One region of the Streptomyces sp. NPDC088747 genome, then DNA from elsewhere that is predicted to be linked to it. Evidence: riboswitches for the same ligand, from Rfam matches in the RefSeq annotation. Region 1 holds a riboswitch; each other region holds the start of a gene.
What was found. A riboswitch is a leader RNA that binds a small molecule or an ion and turns the genes downstream of it on or off. The one in region 1 is predicted to bind cobalamin.
Positions count from the first base shown of each region.

Region 2: another riboswitch for cobalamin. It lies ahead of ACIP79_RS08915 (CbtB-domain containing protein); the one in region 1 lies ahead of ACIP79_RS03970 (ABC transporter substrate-binding protein).
Region 3: another riboswitch for cobalamin. It lies ahead of ACIP79_RS29665 (cobalamin biosynthesis protein); the one in region 1 lies ahead of ACIP79_RS03970 (ABC transporter substrate-binding protein).

Region 1 is NZ_JBIVKZ010000001.1:801,227-807,040, forward strand. Features, by position in the region: gene ACIP79_RS03965 (FecCD family ABC transporter permease) at 1-54, opposite strand, end outside; gene ACIP79_RS03970 (ABC transporter substrate-binding protein) at 51-1,073, opposite strand; cobalamin riboswitch at 1,143-1,328, opposite strand; gene ACIP79_RS03975 (hypothetical protein) at 1,432-1,812, shown strand; gene ACIP79_RS03980 (alpha-amylase family protein) at 1,802-3,502, opposite strand; gene ACIP79_RS03985 (TIGR03885 family FMN-dependent LLM class oxidoreductase) at 3,493-4,497, opposite strand; gene ACIP79_RS03990 (CoA-binding protein) at 4,744-5,151, shown strand; gene ACIP79_RS03995 (anion permease) at 5,288-5,814, shown strand, end outside.
Region 2 is NZ_JBIVKZ010000003.1:120,278-126,091, forward strand. Features, by position in the region: gene ACIP79_RS08900 (alpha/beta hydrolase) at 1-331, shown strand, start outside; gene ACIP79_RS08905 (histidine phosphatase family protein) at 1,087-1,677, shown strand; gene ACIP79_RS08910 (CbtA family protein) at 1,761-2,519, opposite strand; gene ACIP79_RS08915 (CbtB-domain containing protein) at 2,540-2,761, opposite strand; cobalamin riboswitch at 2,796-2,946, opposite strand; gene ACIP79_RS08920 (enoyl-CoA hydratase/isomerase family protein) at 3,043-4,131, opposite strand; gene ACIP79_RS08925 (beta-ketoacyl-[acyl-carrier-protein] synthase family protein) at 4,463-5,814, shown strand, end outside.
Region 3 is NZ_JBIVKZ010000014.1:219,294-225,107, reverse strand. Features, by position in the region: gene ACIP79_RS29680 (lysozyme) at 1-650, shown strand, start outside; gene ACIP79_RS29675 (anion permease) at 853-2,085, shown strand; gene ACIP79_RS29670 (hypothetical protein) at 2,098-2,319, shown strand; cobalamin riboswitch at 2,476-2,619, shown strand; gene ACIP79_RS29665 (cobalamin biosynthesis protein) at 2,719-3,663, shown strand; gene ACIP79_RS29660 (cobyric acid synthase) at 3,660-5,168, shown strand; gene cobN (cobaltochelatase subunit CobN) at 5,165-5,814, shown strand, end outside.

The sequences.
Region 1 (5,814 bases):
GACGCAGAGCGCGGCGGCTCCGGCGGTCCCGAGCAGCAGTCCTCTGACGCTCACCCGGCGAGCCCGAACTCCCGCAGGCCCGCGGCGACCTGTTCCACGCCCTCGACGGTGCGGATGGTCGGGTTCATGGCCTGTCCGCTGAGCAGGACGTACCGCTTGTGCCTGACGGCGGACATGTTCCTGGTGACCGGGTCGGACTCCAGGAACTCGATCTTCTTCGCGGCGGACTCGGCGGTCTGCGACTTGCGCGTCAGATCGCCGATCACGAGGACGTCGGGGTCACGGTCGGCGACGGTCTCCCAGTTGATCTGGGGCCATTCGTCGTGGGTGTCGTCGAAGACGTTGTGCGCGCCGAGGGTGCGGGTGATGGCGCCGGGGGCGCCGCAACAGCCCGCCATGTAGGGCGACTCGGCGTTGGCGAACCAGTACAGGAGGGTGACGTCGGAGGCGTCGATCCCGGCCGTGGCGGTCTTCACCCGCTTCTTGAGCGAGGTGACGAGCTTCTCACCGCGCTCTCGCACCCCGAACACCCGGGCGAGGTCGCGCACTTCGCCGTAGACGGTGTCCATCGTGAGCGGCTGTTTCCGTGAGCCGTCCCCGTCACCGGAGTTGTCCTTGCCGGCGCAGTCGGAGGGCGAGACGTACGTCGGTACGCCGAGCTTCTCGAACTGCTCGCGTGTCGCCACCCCGCCCTTGCCGAGCGTGGAGACGAAGGAGGCGGCGACGAAGTCGGGTTCGGCGTCCAGGACGCGTTCGAAGGAGGGGTTGTTGTCGGAGATCCGCTCGACCTCGGCGTTCTGCTTCTCCAGCCCCTTCAGCACGGGGTCGGTCCAGGTGGCGGTCCCCACCATCCGGTCGGCGAGTCCGAGCGAGAGCATGATCTCGGTGGTCCCCTGGTTGAGGGAGACCGCGCGCCGCGGCGGCGCGTCGACGCGTACCGCCTGCCCGCAGTTGTCGAGGGTGACGGCGGAACCGGCTTCCGTCGTGGCGGACGAACCGGATCCGCAGCCGGTCAGGAGCAGCGCCCCCGAGGACAGCAGGGCGGCATGGCGGGCAAGGCGTGCGAAAGGCACGGAAGGCGATCCCTTGGCGTCGAGGGCTCAAGCGCGGAGCCCGGTCGTACGGAGTTCCCCCGCGCTCTGAGGACCGCGGAGGCCGCCAGCAGGTCTTCGGACTCGGGATCACCCGGACGAGGCGCCTTCCCGGACCTCACGCGGTCCAGTGGCCGATGCCCCGCCCGTCACCCTCACCGCTGCGCGTCAGTTCCGGATTCGCACCGGATTCCCTGACCCACGTACATGGGTTCGACTGGCCTCGGCAAGCTATCACGGGGCGCGAAGCCGACGACCGGGCGGCCTCGACCTCTGCCTTTTCCCGGACCCGGCCACGCACTCCACCGCCGCCGAGTCGCACTCGACGGCGGTGGTAGTGGTGGTCGGTCCGGCATCGGTGGTGGGTCCGACGGCGGTGGTCGGTCCGACGGCGGTGGTCGGTTCGACGGCGGTGAGGGGTTCGACGCGGGTGATCGGGCCGACCACGGTGATCGGTTCGACGCCCGTGATCGACCCGACGCCGGTGGTCGGTTCGACGCCGGTGATCGGTTCGACGCCGGTGATCGGTTCGACGCCCGTGATCGACCCGACGCCGGTGGTCGGTTCGACGCCGGTGATCGGTTCGACGCCCGTGATCGGTTCGACGCCCGTGATCGGTTCGACGCCCGTGCTCGACCCGACACCCGTAGTCGGGCCGACGGCTCCCGAGGTTCGCCGTGCCGTCGGCCCGTCCGGCGGTGAAGGTGTTGTCAGCCGGTAGCCACCCTTTCCGGGTCGTCCGCGGTGGTGCCGACGCGCAGCCACCGGTATCCGTAGGCGGGGAGTTCGACGGGGAGCAGACCGTCGTCGGGCACCGTCAGTCCGGCGTGGCCGTCGTCGAGGAGATCCGTCAGCTTGCCGCCGGGGCCCGCCTCGGGCAGCCGCAGCCGTGCGGTGACCTGCCTTCCCGAGAAGTTGTGCAGGGCCAGCACCGCCCCGTCGCCGGTGCGGCTGACGTGGGCCAGCACGGAGCGCTCCCCCGTGTCCGCCAAGTGGTATTCGCCCCAAGCCAGTTCGGGCGCCTCCCGGTAGCGCTCGACGAACAGCCGGATGCGGCTCAGCAGCGAAGCGGGATCGCGGCTCTGCTCGTACACGTTGACCTTCCGGGGCCCGAACGCCCCTTCAACCATCGGGTTGGGGAAGGCCGTCGGATCGGCGGTGGAGAACCCCGCGCCCTCCTCCGGGGTCCACTGCATGGGCGTACGTACGGCCTGCCTGCCCTCGGCGGCCAGGTTCTCGCCCATGCCGATCTCCTCGCCGTAGAACAGCACGGGGGTGCCCGGCAGGGTGAAGAGCAGGCTGTAGGCGAGCTCGACGCGGCGCCGGTCGCCGCCGACCATCGGGGGCAGCCTGCGGCGCAGCCCACGGTCGTACAGCTGCATCTCCTTGTCCGGTCCGAAGGACGCGAAGACCTCGGCGCGTTCGTCCTCGCTCAGTTTGTCGAGGGTGAGTTCGTCGTGGTTGCGCACGAAGGTGGCCCAGTGGGCGTCCCGGGGAGCGGCCGGGCGCTCCCGCAGCGCGGCGGCCAGCGGTCCCGCGTCCTCGCGCGCCATCGACAGGTACATCTGCTGCATTCCGACGAAGTCGAAGCACATGGTGAGCTCGTCACCGCGGTCCGAGCCGGGGTCGCCGAAGAAGCGGGCGAGGTCTCCGTAGGGCAGGTTGACCTCGCCGAGCAGCACCGACTCGCCGTTGCGGCGGCCCAGGAAGGCACGCAGGTCGGCGAGGTAGTCGTGCGGGTCCGGCAGACCGCCGGCGTCGTCCTGCCCGTCCGTCTCCAGCAGGAAGGGCACGGCGTCGACCCGGAAACCCGACAGCCCGAGCTCCGTCCAGAAGCCCATGACGCGGGCTATCTCGTCGCGCACCTCCGGGTTGGCGACGTTCAGGTCGGGCTGCTGCTTGTAGAACCGGTGCAGGTAGTACTGGCCGCTGCCCTCGTCGTACTCCCACAGGCTGTCCTCCACGTCGGGGAAGACCACGCCCTCGGGACCGTCCTTGGGGGGCTCGTCCTGCCAGACGTACCAGTCGCGGTAGGTGGAGTCCCGGCTGGAGCGGGCGTCGCGGAACCAGGGGTGTTCCTCGGAGGTGTGGTTGACGACGAGGTCGGCGATCACGCGGATGCCGCGGTCCTTGGCGGTGCGGACGAACTCGGTGAAGTCGCCGAGGGTGCCGAGGCGGGGGTCGACACCGTAGAAGTCGGTGATGTCGTATCCGTCGTCGCGTTCGCGCGTCGGATAGAAGGGCATCAGCCACACGCATGTCACGCCGAGCCGCACCAGATGGTCGATGCGCTGGGTGAGCCCCTTGAAGTCGCCGATCCCGTCACCGTTCCCGTCCTGGTACGTCTCGACGTCCAGGCAGTACACCACCGCGTTCTTCCACCACAGGTCGGACGTACGGGTCAGACGCATCGGTACTCCTTGGCCGTGGCGGGAAGCGGGGTGGTGACATCGAGCCGGGGCAGCACCTCGGCGCCGAACGTGTCGATGAACGAGGCTTGTTCACGGCCCACGTGATGGAGCATCACCGAGTCGAAACCGAGGTCGGCGTACTCCTGCAGCCAGGCGGCGTGCCGGCCGAGGTCGGAGGAGACGTTGACCGTGCCCGCCACCTGTTCGGGCGTGACGTGCTCGCTGACGATGTCGAACAGTTCGGCGGTGTCCAGGTCCCAACTGACCGGCGGCGAGTGCACGTTGGTGCGCCACTGGTCGTGTGCCAGGGCGAGGGCCTGGTCCTCGTCGGGTGCCCAGCTCAGGTGCACCTGGAGGTGCAGCGGCCCACGGCCGCCCGCGTCGCGGTACGCGTCGGCGATCTCACGCAGTCGTTCCAGCGGGGCGTTGACCGTGATCAAGCCGTCGGCCCACTCGGCGCACCAGGCCGCGGTGGCCGTGCTGCAGGCGGCCCCGATGAGCGGCGGTGTGGCGGGCGGCAGGGTCCACAGCCGGGCCCGGTCCACGGTGACCAGCCCGTCGTGGCTGACCTCCTCCCCGGCCAGCAGCGCGCGGATGACGTCGACGCATTCCCGCAGGCGTGCGTTGCGGATGTCCTTGCGGGGCCAACGCGCCCCCGTGATGTGCTCGTTGGAGGCCTCGCCGCTGCCGAGCGCCACCCAGAACCTGCCCGGATACATGGACGCCAGGCTGCCGACCGCCTGGGCGATGACCGCGGGGTGATAGCGCTGGCCCGGCGCGTTCACCACGCCGAACGGCATCCGCTCGGTGGCCTGGAGCGCGGCGCCGAGCCACGACCAGGCGAATCCGGACTCCCCCTGACGGACGCTCCACGGAGAGAAGTGGTCGGAGCACATGGCGGCGGTGAATCCGGCGTGTTCGGCCTGGACCACGGCGTCGAGCAGATCCGCGGGCGGGATCTGCTCGTGCGAGGCGTGCAATCCATAGACAGTCATGCCGCCGCGAGTACCCCCACGACGGACCCTCATCGAAAAACCGGGCCGGAAGAGCAAGAAACCCCGCGAAAGCCGTGCGCCCGTACGCTGATCACCGGCCGGAAAGGCCGGCGGCCGAGCGGCGGACGCGGGGAATCGGCTCCCTGTGCCCGCTGTTGTCAGAGACGACAGCCCTCACACCTGTCTGACGGCAGCCCTCACATCTGTCTGACGGTAGCCCTCACACCCATCTCCAGGAGGCCGAGCGTGTACGGCGACTCAGCATCGATCAACAAGATCCTCACCGAACTCGGCGACACCTGGGCGGTCGTGGGCCTGTCGTCGAACCGGCGGCGCGCCGCCTACGGGGTCGCGGAGGTGCTCCAGCGCTTCGGGAAGCGCGTCGTGCCCGTGCACCCCAAGGCCGAGACGGTCCACGGCGAACAGGGGTACGCCTCCCTGGAGGACATCCCCTTCGAGGTCGACGTCGTCGACGTGTTCGTCAACAGCGACCTCGCGGGCGCCGTCGCCGACGCAGCCGTCCGCATCGGCGCCAAGGGGGTCTGGTTCCAGCTGGACGTCATCGACGAGGCGGCGTACGACCGGACGCGCGCCGCGGGCCTCGACATGGTCATGGACCGCTGCCCCGCGATCGAGATCCCGCGCCTGGGCTGACCGGCCCGGCCGACGCGGACAGCAGAGAGCAGGGGGCAGGGAGCAGGCAGCGGACAAACGTTCAGCTTTACTCGCCCTTGCACGGCCTTTACCCTCGGTTATCCGCGTGTACAGGAGCGATTGCTTCCATCGAGGAATGGACCACATCACGTTCCTCGTGGCGGTCGTCATCGTCACGGCGCTGGCATTCGATTTCACCAACGGCTTCCATGACACCGCGAACGCGATGGCGACGTCCATCGCCACCGGAGCGCTCGCACCGAGAACAGCGGTCCTCATCAGCGGAGTACTGAACGTCGTCGGGGCCTTCCTGTCCACCGAGGTCGCCAAGACCATCTCGGGCGGCATCGTCGACGACTCGCTGGTCACACCAGGGATGATCTTCGCCGGGCTGGTCGGGGCGATCCTGTGGAACCTGATGACCTGGCTCGTCGGGCTTCCCTCCAGTTCCTCGCACGCCCTGTTCGGCGGACTGATCGGAGCGGTGTGGGTCGGTGCGGGCGAGCACGGCGTGCACTTCGACATGGTCGTCGAGAAGATCCTCATCCCGGCCGTGGCCTCGCCCCTGGTGGCGGGCATCGCCGCGCTGATGGCCACCTACCTCGCCTACAGGATCACGGCCCGGTCCCGCGAGAAGTCGGTGACCAAGGGCTTCCGGCTCGG
Region 2 (5,814 bases), on a different contig from region 1:
CCACTCGATGGGCGGCCGGGCGGCCCTGCGCGCCGCCGCCGAGCCGCGGGTCCGCGCCGTGCTGGCCCTCGCGCCCTGGATTCCGGACGGCGAACCGGTGACCCAGCTGCGGGACAAGGACCTCCTCGCCCTGCACGGGGACCGGGACCGGGTGACCGACCCGCGGGCGTCCGTGTCGTTCGTCCACCGGGCCCAGGAGGCGGGCGCGCGGGCCGACGTCGTCCTGATCCCGGGCGGCGACCACGCCATGCTCCGCCGCGGCCCCGCCTGGCACCGCACGGCGGGCTCGGCCGTCGCCGGGTTCCTGCGGACCGGATGCCCGACGACGTGACCTGGACTCCGCGGGGCCGGGACCGACGGGGTGGCGGGCGCGCGTTCGCCGGGCCGGCGTCTGTCGGTCCCGCGTTCGCCGGGCCCACGTTCGCCGGTCCCGCGTCTGCCGGGCCCACGTTCGCCGGTCCCGCGCTCGCCGGTCCCACGTTCGCCGGGCCCGCGTCTGCCGGGCCCACGTTCGCCGAGCCCGCGTTCGCCGGTCTCACGTTCGCCGGGCCCACGTTCGCCGAGCCCGCGTTCGCCGGTCCCACGTTCGCCGGGCCCACGTTCGCCGAGCCCGCGTTCGCCGGTCCCACGTTCGCCGAGCCCGCGTCCCAACTCGCTTGATCCGTACGGTGCGGGGGCTCGGCCCGGTGAGCCCGGCGGCCCCCGTGAACCCGGTGGACCCGGCGGGTGCGGTGGACCCGGCGGACCCGGGGACCCGGGGACCCGACGGACCCGGCAGACCCGGCAGACCCGGGGACCCGGGGACCCGACGGACCCGACGGACCCGACGGGCCTGGTGAACCCGGCGCACCCCGTGAACCCGGTGGACCCGCTGAGCCCGGCGGATGCTAGGTTCGCGCCCGGTCCACGGCGCTCATCCCCGACGTCCGCCCCCGGCACCGGTCCCGCCCCCTCCGCCGACCTCCCCCCGAGCGGTGTACGTCCGTGCCGTGGCCGTGGGAGACCCGGACCCGTGACGTCAGGACCGCGGCAACGGGACCGGCCGTGACATCAGGACCCCGTGACATCAGCAGGAGGAGCCCTCACGTGACCAGCCGTGTCATCTTCATCTCGCCCGCGTCGAGCCGGGCGTTGCGGCAGGCCCGCTTCGACGACGGTGACTCGATCGACGACGCGGGGGCGGCCCGCGCCCGCGCGGCGGCCGGCTCGCTGCCGAGGGCCGTCCGGGTCGTCGCCTCGCCCAGCGTGCGGTGCCGCGAGACGGCCGCGGCGCTCGGTCTCCGTGCCGAGGAAGCACCGGGGCCGGCCGCTCTGGACGCGGGCCGCTGGCGTGGCCGTACGCTCGACGAGGTCGGCGCCGCCGAGCCGGAGGCGGTGGGCCGCTGGCTCGCCGACACCGGCTCTGCGCCGCACGGCGGGGAGTCCGTCCAGGATGTGTGCGCCCGGGTCGGGGCGTGGCTGGACGCCGCGGCGGACACGGACGGCCGTACGCTCGCCGTGGTCGAACCGGAGGTCGTCCGGGCAGCCGTCGTCCACGCGCTCGGCCTGCCCACCGAGGCGTTCTGGCGGCTGGACGTGCCACCGCTGACGGCGACGGAGCTCAGCGGACGCGCGGGCCGCTGGAACCTGCGGCTGGGACGGGTGCTGGACGAGCGGGAGCCCGACCCGGACAACTGAGCGGCGCCGGCCGACGGCACCGCGAACACGAGTGAGGGCCCCCGGAGACGTCCGGGGGCCCTCACTCGTGACGTGGATCGGGTCTAGTGGGGCGCGGCGACAGGCCGGCCCGCGGTGACCGTAGCCGGCCTGGGGTTCAGCAGCCGCTCGGCCAACTCGCCGAAGACGAGGCCGAATCCGCCCCACAGGGTGATCTGCATGGCCACCGCGGAGACGCGGAACCGCCACAGCACGGCGGCCGGGAAGTCGGCGGGCACCTCGTTGATGGCGGGCAGGAACGCGTACGCGAGCCCGATCACGAGGGCGAAGGCGGCCACCGCGGCGACGGTGGCGTGCCAGGTGCCCAGTCTGGGCGCGAGCCGCTTGCCCAGGATGGTGGCGGCGACCGCCAACAGGACGCCGAGCACCATCATCAGGAAGTACAGCGTGGTGCGCTTGGCGATGGTGCCGTGGTCGCCGACCGCCGGCGGATTGGCCGGGTACTTCAGGAACGGCACGACGTAGACGGTGAGCAGCGCGCAGCCGGACAGCAGCAGCGCGGTCGCCCGCGGGCTGAAGCGGCCCACGCGGCCGAGCGCGAAGCAGAAGGCGAGTGCCGCGATGCCGCCGAAGGCGACGCCGTAGATCAGGACGCCGGTGGCCAGACCGGCGGTGGACTGGAGGCTGCGGGAGACGAGTTCGACCTCGTGCACGTGGCCCGCGGCGTGCGACTCCTCGAAGCCGATCGCGCTGTCGACGCTCGGCTCACCGAGGAAGTAGGCGACGATCAGGGCGAGCACGCCGGCGCCGAGGCCGGCGAGCATGCCCCGCACGAGGAGGTTTCTTACCGTTGCGGAGTTCATGGGGTGCGCCGCGTCCTTCGTCAGTGGCAGGGGAAGCCGAGAAGGTGGCGGGCGTCGTGCACCCATTCATGGACTCCCTCGCCGGAGACGACGGAGGTGGCGCCCTGTTCGGCGCCGACGAAGTACAGCAGGACCAGCATCAGGACGCCGAAGAACACGGCCCAGGGAGCGATGTCCCTGAGCGGCAGTTTGGCCGGTACGACGGGAGTGGTGGGTGTCGGCTGGGCGACATGCTGCGCCATGGCAGGGCCTCCTCGGGAGTTCGCGTCCCATCTCGGTGGTGCACTGGACGACGGCTACGGGTCTGACTTGCCCCCCTCTCGCATAAGGGGTGGCTCACAGTGGCGCGACCGTGCCGGGTTCCCACCGGCTTCCGTTCTGCCGTCGTCGATATCGCACCGACGGTACCGCCTGGCGGGTACATGGCCAAGACCGCGCCACCTGGCGTGATCCATCACTCCCGGGCCCGGTGACCCGGCACACTCCGCCGGGCGGCCTTCGGCCGGAAGGCCCACCAGGGCGTCTACGGCGCGAACTCGGTTCCGCCGAGCCCGAGTTCGCGCGCGCCGAGCGGGACGAAGAAGCGGGCGACGTCCGCGTCGGTGACCTCGCCGAGCGTGGCCGGTGACCAGCGGGGGTCCCGGTCCTTGTCGATGACCTGGGCGCGGATGCCCTCCACCAGGTCGGGTGCGGTGAGGGCCGCGCAGGAGACGCGGTACTCCTGGTCGAGGGTCTGCTCCAGCGAACCGAGGTGCCGGGCGCGCCGCAGGGCGGCCAGGGTGACCTTGAGGGCGGTGGGCGACTTCGCGAGCAGTGTCCCGGCGGCTTCCTTGGCCGCCCGGTCACCGTCGGCGAGCAGCCGGTCGACGATCTCCTCGACGGTGTCGGCGGCGTAGCAGGAGTCGATCCAGGGCCGCCACGCGGCGAGTTCACCGGGCGGCGCCTGACGTGCGTACCGGTCCAGGACCTCCCGTACCGGCGCGTGGGCGAGTTCCGCCGTCAGCTTCGGCAGGGACTCGGACGGTACGAAGTGGTCGGCGAGGCCGCAGAGTTGGGCGTCGGCGGCGCCCACGACGGCTCCGGTCAGCGCCAGATGGGTGCCGAGTTCACCCGGCGCGCGGGACAGCAGGCGGGTGCCGCCGACGTCCGGCACGAAGCCGATGCCGGTCTCCGGCATGGCGACCCGCGAGCGCTCGGTGACGATCCGGACCCCGGCGTGCGCGGAGACGCCGACGCCGCCGCCCATCACGATGCCGTCCATCACGGCGACGTACGGCTTGGGGTAGCGGGCGATGCGGGCGTTGAGCCGGTACTCGTCGCGCCAGAAGGCGGCGGAGGCCGTGCCGTCGCCGTCGCGGGCGTCGCCGTGGATGGCGCGGATGTCGCCGCCCGCGCACAGGCCGCGCTCCCCTGCGCCGGTGAGGACGACGGTCTCGACGGCCGGGTCGTGCTCCCAGGCTGTGAGTGCCTCGTCGATGCGGCGGACCATGGGGTGGGTGAGGGCGTTGAGCGCCCTGGGCCGGTTGAGGGTGAGGTGGGCGGCGCGTCCCTCGGTGCGTACAAGCACCGCTTCCTCGGGCTGCCGAAGAAGCGGGCTCTCGTTGCTGGTCATCCGAACGCCTCCGTCAGGCCGCGGGCCACGGTGACTCGCGGGATCTCGTTGGTGGCTTCCATGATCCCGTGACCCCGCCGGTCCCGGACGACCGACCTTCCCGATGCCGTGACGCGCGCCACTCTCCGCCGCGCGCGCCGAAAACCCCGCGTTCCAGGGCCGGTTGGCGAGCCGACGCAAGGAAACCCAGGAGAGATACCCCGGAGAAGCGCCGCCGCAATTCGGTGACATTGCGCACATTAGTGGTGGATGCACCTAGGCAAGCGGTTCTTTCTCCTTGACAGTTGGGCGGGATATTTCCCATCCAATCGGCACAGAAAGTCCCGCTCCCATGCGCAGTTCTTCCGACGTCCCCGTGCAGCCCCACGCCGTCACCGTCGCCGAAGTGATACCCGGTGACCTTCTCGCGCTGTCGGAGAAGGACGTGGCGGCCGACAGGTGGTACGTGGTGATGCACACCCTGCCGGAGAACCCGCGGACCATCCGGCTGGTCCTGCGACCGCCTCTCGGCGGCAGTGATCACGAACGGGTGTTTCCCAGGAACCACCGGGTGACGGTGGGGAGTCGGCGCGTCGACGTCGCCGGGGTTCCCGAGATCGACCCGGCGGATCTGGAGTCGGTCGAGTTCAGGGACGGCGATCGGATCACCTCGCTGCGTGCCGTCGACCCCGAGGCCGTCGAGGACACCTACAGCCGCCGGTGGGGGCGGTGGTACCGGGATCTGGAGAGCCGGAGCGAGGAGCCCGAGCCGGACTCGGAACTGCGGGAACGCCTGGCGCGTGAGGTCGCCGAGGGGCATGTCGTACGCCATCATCCGCGCCCTCGTGCGAGCGCGGACGCCGCTGCCGCGGGACCCCGGCGGGTCGTGGTCACCGGGCTCGGAGCCGTGACACCGCTCGGCGTCGGGGTGCCCGAGCTCTGGCAGGGGTTGGTCGAAGGGCGGTGCGGGATAAGGGAGTTGGCGGGCGAGGAGTTCGCCGGGCTGCCGGTGCGGCTCGCGGGGTCCGTTCCCGTGGATCCCGCGGAGCTGCTGCCCCGGCCGCAGGCCCGGCGGATGAACCGCGCCGCGCAGTTCGCGGTGATCGCGGCGCGCGAGGCCTGGCGGGACGGAGGGCTGGACGACGCGGGGACGGTCGAGAGCGGGCTCGAACCCGAGCGGGTCGGGGTCAGCGTCGGCGCCATCCTCGGCGACGCCTCCGTGCTCGTCGGCGGTGACCGGCGGCTGAGGGACAAGGGGCCGCGTGCCGTGTCGCCGCTCACCACACCGATGACCGTGCCCTCACAGGCCGCCTCCCAGGTGTCGCTCGCGCTGCGGATCACCGGCGAGGCCCGCACCGTGAGCAGCGCCTGCGCCTCCGGGACCGAGGCCATCGGGCAGGCCGTCGACCGTATCCGGTACGGGCATGTCGACGTCGCCCTCGCCGGTGGCGCGGAGGCCGTGGTCACCCCCGCGATCATGGCCTCGTTCGCCGCGATGCGCGCCCTGTCCACCCATGAGCTGGGAGCCGACGGCTCGGCCAGTCCCTCCCGGCCGTTCGCCCGCGACCGCGACGGATTCGTGAACGGGGAGGGCGCCGGTTTCCTGCTCCTGGAGGCCGAGGAACACGCGCGGGCCCGTGGCGCGCGGATCTACTGCGAGGCCGCCGGATGGGGACTGTCCGCCGACGCCCACCACATGGCCGC
Region 3 (5,814 bases), on a different contig from region 1:
CCTCCGCCGTCGGCAAACCCAAGGGGCACGACGTCTCCTCGCACCAGAAGAACGTCGACTGGCCGAGCGCCAGGACGAAGGGCGCACAGTTCGTCTACGTCAAGGCGACCGAGTCCCACACGTACCGCAATCCGTACTTCGACCAGCAGTACGGCGGGGCGCGGGAGGCCGGCATCCTGCACGGCGCCTACCACTTCGCGCTGCCGGACAGGTCGTCCGGCACCGCCCAGGCCGCGCACTTCGTACGCAACGGAGGCGCCTGGCGCGCGGACGGCCGGACGCTGCCGCCCGCGCTCGACATCGAGTACAACCCGTACGGCAGGAACAAGTGCTACGGCCTGACCAGGGCCGGGATGGCGAGCTGGATCAAGGCGTTCAGCGACGAGGTGCGGCGCAGGACAGGGCGCCTGCCGGTGATCTACACGACCACCCACTGGTGGAACACCTGCACCGGCGGCAGCATGGCCTTCGGGAACCACCCCCTGTGGGTCGCGCGCTACGACTCGACGACCGCGGGCACCCTGCCCGCAGGCTGGTCCTTCTGGACCTTCTGGCAGTACGACAACAGCGGCAGCCTGCCGGGTGACCAGAATCTCTTCAACGGATCCATGGCTCGGCTCAAGGAGTTCGCGCGGGGGCCGCGCGAGTAGCGGAACCCCTTGTTCCGCCTGTGTTCGAGGCGTCGGGACAGGTGTCGGACCCGTGCCGGATCGGCACCGAGCCGCCCCCTTCACACCATCAAAGGGATAGCGCGACGCATGCGACACTTTCAATGCCCCCCTAGTTCATCTTCCGTTCATTCAGGTTGCCTACGGTCCACCTGCCACTGACGTCCAATAGAAGTCTGGGTTAATGGAACACATCACGCTCCTCCTCGGAATCGTGATCGTTACCGCTCTCGTGTTCGATTTCACGAACGGTTTCCACGACACCGCCAATGCGATGGCGACGACCATTTCGACCGGTGCCCTGAGACCGAAGACGGCGGTGGCCATGTCCGCCGTGCTGAATCTCGTCGGGGCGTTCCTCTCCGTGGAGGTCGCCAAGACGATCTCCGGCGGCATCATCAACGAAGAGGGCATCCGCACCGAAGTGATCTTCGCGGCGCTCGTCGGCGCCATCCTCTGGAATCTGCTGACCTGGCTTCTGGGCCTGCCCTCCAGTTCCTCCCACGCGCTCTTCGGCGGCCTCATCGGCGCCGCGGTCATGTCGGCCGGCTGGTCGTCGGTGAACGGCTCGACCGTGGTCACCAAGGTGCTGCTTCCCGCGATCGCCGCGCCCGTGGTGGCCGGAATCGCCGCGACGCTGGCCACCCGGCTGACGTACCGGATCGGCCGCCGCGCCGACGAGAAGGCTACGGCCAAGGGCTACCGCGCCGGCCAGATCGCCTCGGCGGGCCTGGTCTCGCTGGCCCACGGCACGAACGACGCGCAGAAGACGATGGGCATCATCACCCTCGCGCTGGTCACCGGCGGCGTGATCGCGCCGGACTCGAACCCGCCGACCTGGGTCATCGTCTCGGCCGGTATGGCCATCGCGCTCGGCACCTACCTGGGCGGCTGGCGCATCATCCGCACGATGGGCAAGGGCCTCACCGACCTCGCGCCGCCGCAGGGCTTCGCCGCCCAGACCAGCGCCGCCACGGTCATCCTGGCCTCCTCCCACCTGGGCTTCTCGCTCTCCACCACGCAGTCGTGCTCCGGCGCGGTGATGGGTTCGGGCCTCGGCCGCAAGGGCGGTGTCGTCCGCTGGTCGACCGCGACCCGCATGTTCATCGCCTGGGGCCTCACACTCCCGGCGGCGGGCCTGGTCGGCGCCGGTGCGGAGTTCCTCACCAAGCAGGGCACCTGGGGCGTCGCCCTGACGGGTGCGCTCCTGGTGGCCGGCGCGGGGATCATCTGGAACCTGTCGCGCCGTCGCCCGGTGACCATCGACAACGTCAACGAGTTCGGCGCCGAGACCCCGGGCGTCGTCACGGCGGCGGTCGCCGCGGTCTCCCCGCCTCCCGCGGGCCCGCTCCCCGCCGACCTCAAGGCCACCATCCCGTCCCCGGACGCGGAGCCCACCGCTCCGGCCACGGTCTAAGGAACGAACAGCATGCACATCGACTGGGCAGCACTCGGCTCCGTGTTCGGAGTCAGCCTGGTGGCCACCGTGGCACTGGTGGGCCTCTTCACCCTGGGCATCGTCGGCCTCTCCAAGCGCGAGTCCGCGACGGCCACGGGCGGCAGCGCCGCCCTCGCGGTCACCGGCGCGTACGCCTGCTTCGCGGCGTGCGCGGCGGCGGTGGCGTACGGGATCTATCTGATCGTGGCCTGACGGCCCGTCACAGCGAAGAGTCACGTATGGGGCGCACTTCCCGGTGCGCCCCATACGTGTGTTTCCCCGCGCCCGGCCACGAGAGCGGCGTGATCTTGGTCGGCCCCGTGTGGGCCTCAGCACACTCCTCCGTCGCAGGTCAACGGCAAGTTGACGGGTCTTCCAACGCCGTGGTGGACTGCCGGGGCCAAGTACGGCGGCAAGAGAGGAAGCCGGTGTGAATCCGGCGCGGTCCCGCCACTGTCACCGGGGAGTGAAGTCCCCGGAAGCCAGGAACTCTCACCGCCGGTCTCTTCTAACCAGGGCGCGGACACCCTGAGTGAGGACATATCGCCATGCGCGGCTGCCCATTTGACCTGCGAAAGACGGCTGTGCCCGACCTGACGGTCGGCTGAACCCATGCGTGCCGATCGCGTCTTCGCGTACGGCGCCGCCGCCGGCCTACTCGGTGACCTGCTGCTCGGCGATCCCCGCCGGGGGCATCCGGTCGCCGCTTTCGGGCGGGCCGCGGGTGCCGTGGAGCGGGTGCTCTGGCGGGACCACCGCGGCTGGGGCGCGCTGCACACGGCCGTGTGCGCCGGCGGTGCCGCCGGGCTCGCGGCGCTCGCCGCCCGTTCCGTACGCCAATCCCGTACCGCCTCCATCACGCTGACCGCGGCCGCCACTTGGGCCGTCGTCGGCGGAACCTCCCTCGGCCGGGAGGCGCGGGCGATCGGCGGCGCGCTCGCGGCCGGTGACGTCGAGGTGGCCAGGGAGCGGCTGCCGCATCTGTGCGGCCGGGATCCGCAGGCGCTCGACGCCGACGGGATCGCGCGGGCGGTCGTCGAGTCGGTCGCCGAGAACACCTCCGACGCCGTGGTGGGGGCTCTGGTGTGGGGTGCGGTGGCCGGCGTGCCCGGTCTTGTCGGGTTCCGGGCCGTCAACACCCTGGACGCGATGGTCGGGCACAGGTCCACCAGATACCGGCGCTACGGCTGGGCGTCCGCGCGGCTCGACGACCTCGCGGGCTGGCCCGGAGCGCGGCTCACCGCGCTCCTCGCGGCCGCCGCCGGAAGCGATCCGCGCGGCGCCCTGCGTGCCTGGCGCGCCGACGCGGACCGGCACCCGAGCCCCAACGCCGGCCCGGTGGAGGCCTCGTTCGCGGGGTCGCTCGGCGTGCGGCTCGGCGGAACCCTCGCGTACGGGGGAAGGGTCGAGCACCGGCCGGTCCTGAACGGGGCGGGCCGGGCCGTCGCGGTCGGCGACATCGAGCGGGCCGTACGGCTGTCCCGGCGGGTGAGTTGGCTCGCGTTCGGCGTGTGTGCCGCGGGAGTGCTGCTGAGGCGACGGGGAGGCAACTCATGAGCGGCGGACTGCTGATCGCCGGTACCACCTCCGACGCGGGCAAGAGCGTCGTGACCGCCGGGATCTGCCGCTGGCTGGTGCGCCAGGGCGTCAAGGTCGCGCCCTTCAAGGCGCAGAACATGTCACTGAACTCGTTCGTGACGCGGGAGGGCGCCGAGATCGGGCGGGCGCAGGCCATGCAGGCGCAGGCCGCCCGGGTGGAGCCCACCGCGCTGATGAACCCCGTGCTGCTCAAGCCGGGCGGCGACCGGAGCAGTCAGGTCGTGCTGATGGGCAGGCCGGTGGGCGAGATGAGCGCCCGCGGGTACCACGGCGGCCGGCAGGAGGCTCTGCTCGGGACGGTGCTGGAGTGTCTCGCCGAATTGCGGGGCACGTATGACGCGGTGATCTGTGAGGGGGCGGGCAGTCCCGCCGAGATCAATCTGCGGCGGACCGACATCGTGAACATGGGGATCGCGCGCAACGCGCGGCTGCCCGTGCTCGTCGTCGGCGACATCGACCGCGGCGGCGTGTTCGCGTCCTTCTTCGGGACCGTCGCGCTGCTCTCCCGCGAGGACCAGGAACTCGTCGCCGGGTTCCTGGTGAACAAGTTCCGCGGCGATGTCTCCCTGCTGGAGCCTGGCCTCGACATGCTCAACGGCCTCACCGGGCGGCCCAGTTACGGTGTGCTGCCCTTCCGGCACGGCCTCGGCATCGACGAGGAGGACGGACTGCGGGTCTCCCTCAGGGGCGCGGTCCGGGAGTCCGTGGTCACGGCGCCGGCCGGCGAGGACGTGCTGCGCGTCGCCGTCTGCGCCGTCCCGCTCATGTCCAACTTCACGGACGTGGACGCGCTGGCCGCCGAACCCGGTGTCGTCGTGCGGTTCGTGGACCGGGCGGAGGAACTGACCGACGCGGACCTCGTCATCGTCCCCGGCACCCGGGGGACGGTGAAGGCGCTCCAGTGGCTGCGGGAACGCGGCCTCGCGGACGCGATCGCGCGCCGGGCCGCCGAGGGGCGGCCGGTGCTCGGCGTCTGCGGCGGCTACCAGCTCCTCGGCGAGCACATCGAGGACGAGGTCGAGTCACGGGCCGGGCACGTCGACGGGCTCGGACTGCTGCCCGTGCGGGTGCGGTTCGCGCGGGAGAAGACGCTCGCGCGGCCCGTGGGCGAGGCGCTCGGCGAACCCGTCGAGGGATACGAGATCCATCACGGCGTCGCCGAGGTCACCGGCGGCACCCCCTTTCTGGACGGCTGCCGGGTCGGCGAGGTGTGGGGCACGCACTGGCACGGCTCGCTGGAGTCGGACGGGTTCCGGCGCGCCTTCCTGCGCGAGGTGGCGGCCGCCGCGGGCCGTCGTTTCGTACCGGCCGCCGACACGTCGTTCGCGGCACTGCGCGAGGAGCAGTTGGACCTGCTCGGCGATCTGATCGAGGAACACGCGGATACGGACGCGCTGTTGCGGCTCATCGAGTCGGGCGCGCCGTCAGGACTGCCTTTCATTCCACCGGGAGCGCCCGCATGAGCACAGTGTTGTTGTTGTCGACCGCCGACACGGATCTGCTGGCGGCCCGGGCCTCCGGCACCGCGTACCGGATCGGCAATCCGACCCGGGTGGACGTCGCCGCCGAACTCCCCGCGCTCGTCGCGGGCGCGGACGTCGCCGTCGTACGGCTCCTCGGCGGGAAGCGTGCCTGGGAGGACGGGCTCGCCTTCCTGAAGGCGTCCGGTGTGCCGACCGTGCTGCTCGGCGGGGAGGCCGTCCCCGACGCGGAGTTGATGGCCGAGTCGTCCGTGCCCGCCGGGGTGGTCGCCGAGGCGCTGCGTTATCTCGTCGAGGGCGGCCCACAGAACCTGGCCGAGCTGGCCCGCTTCCTCTCCGACACCGTGCTGCTCACCGGCGAGGGCTTCGAGGAACCGCGGCGGACGGCCGCGTACGGCATCCACGGCGAGCGTCCGTTCGTGGAGGGGCGTCCGACGATCGGCGTGCTCTTCTACCGGGCGCACGAACTGTCCGGCAACACCGCCTTCGTGGACACGCTGTGCGACGCGATAGAGGCGCGGGAGGCCAACGCCCTTCCCGTGTACTGCGGTTCGCTGCGTGACGCCGAAGCGGGACTGTACGAGATCCTCGCCAGGGCTGACACGCTGGTTGCCACCGTGCTCGCGGC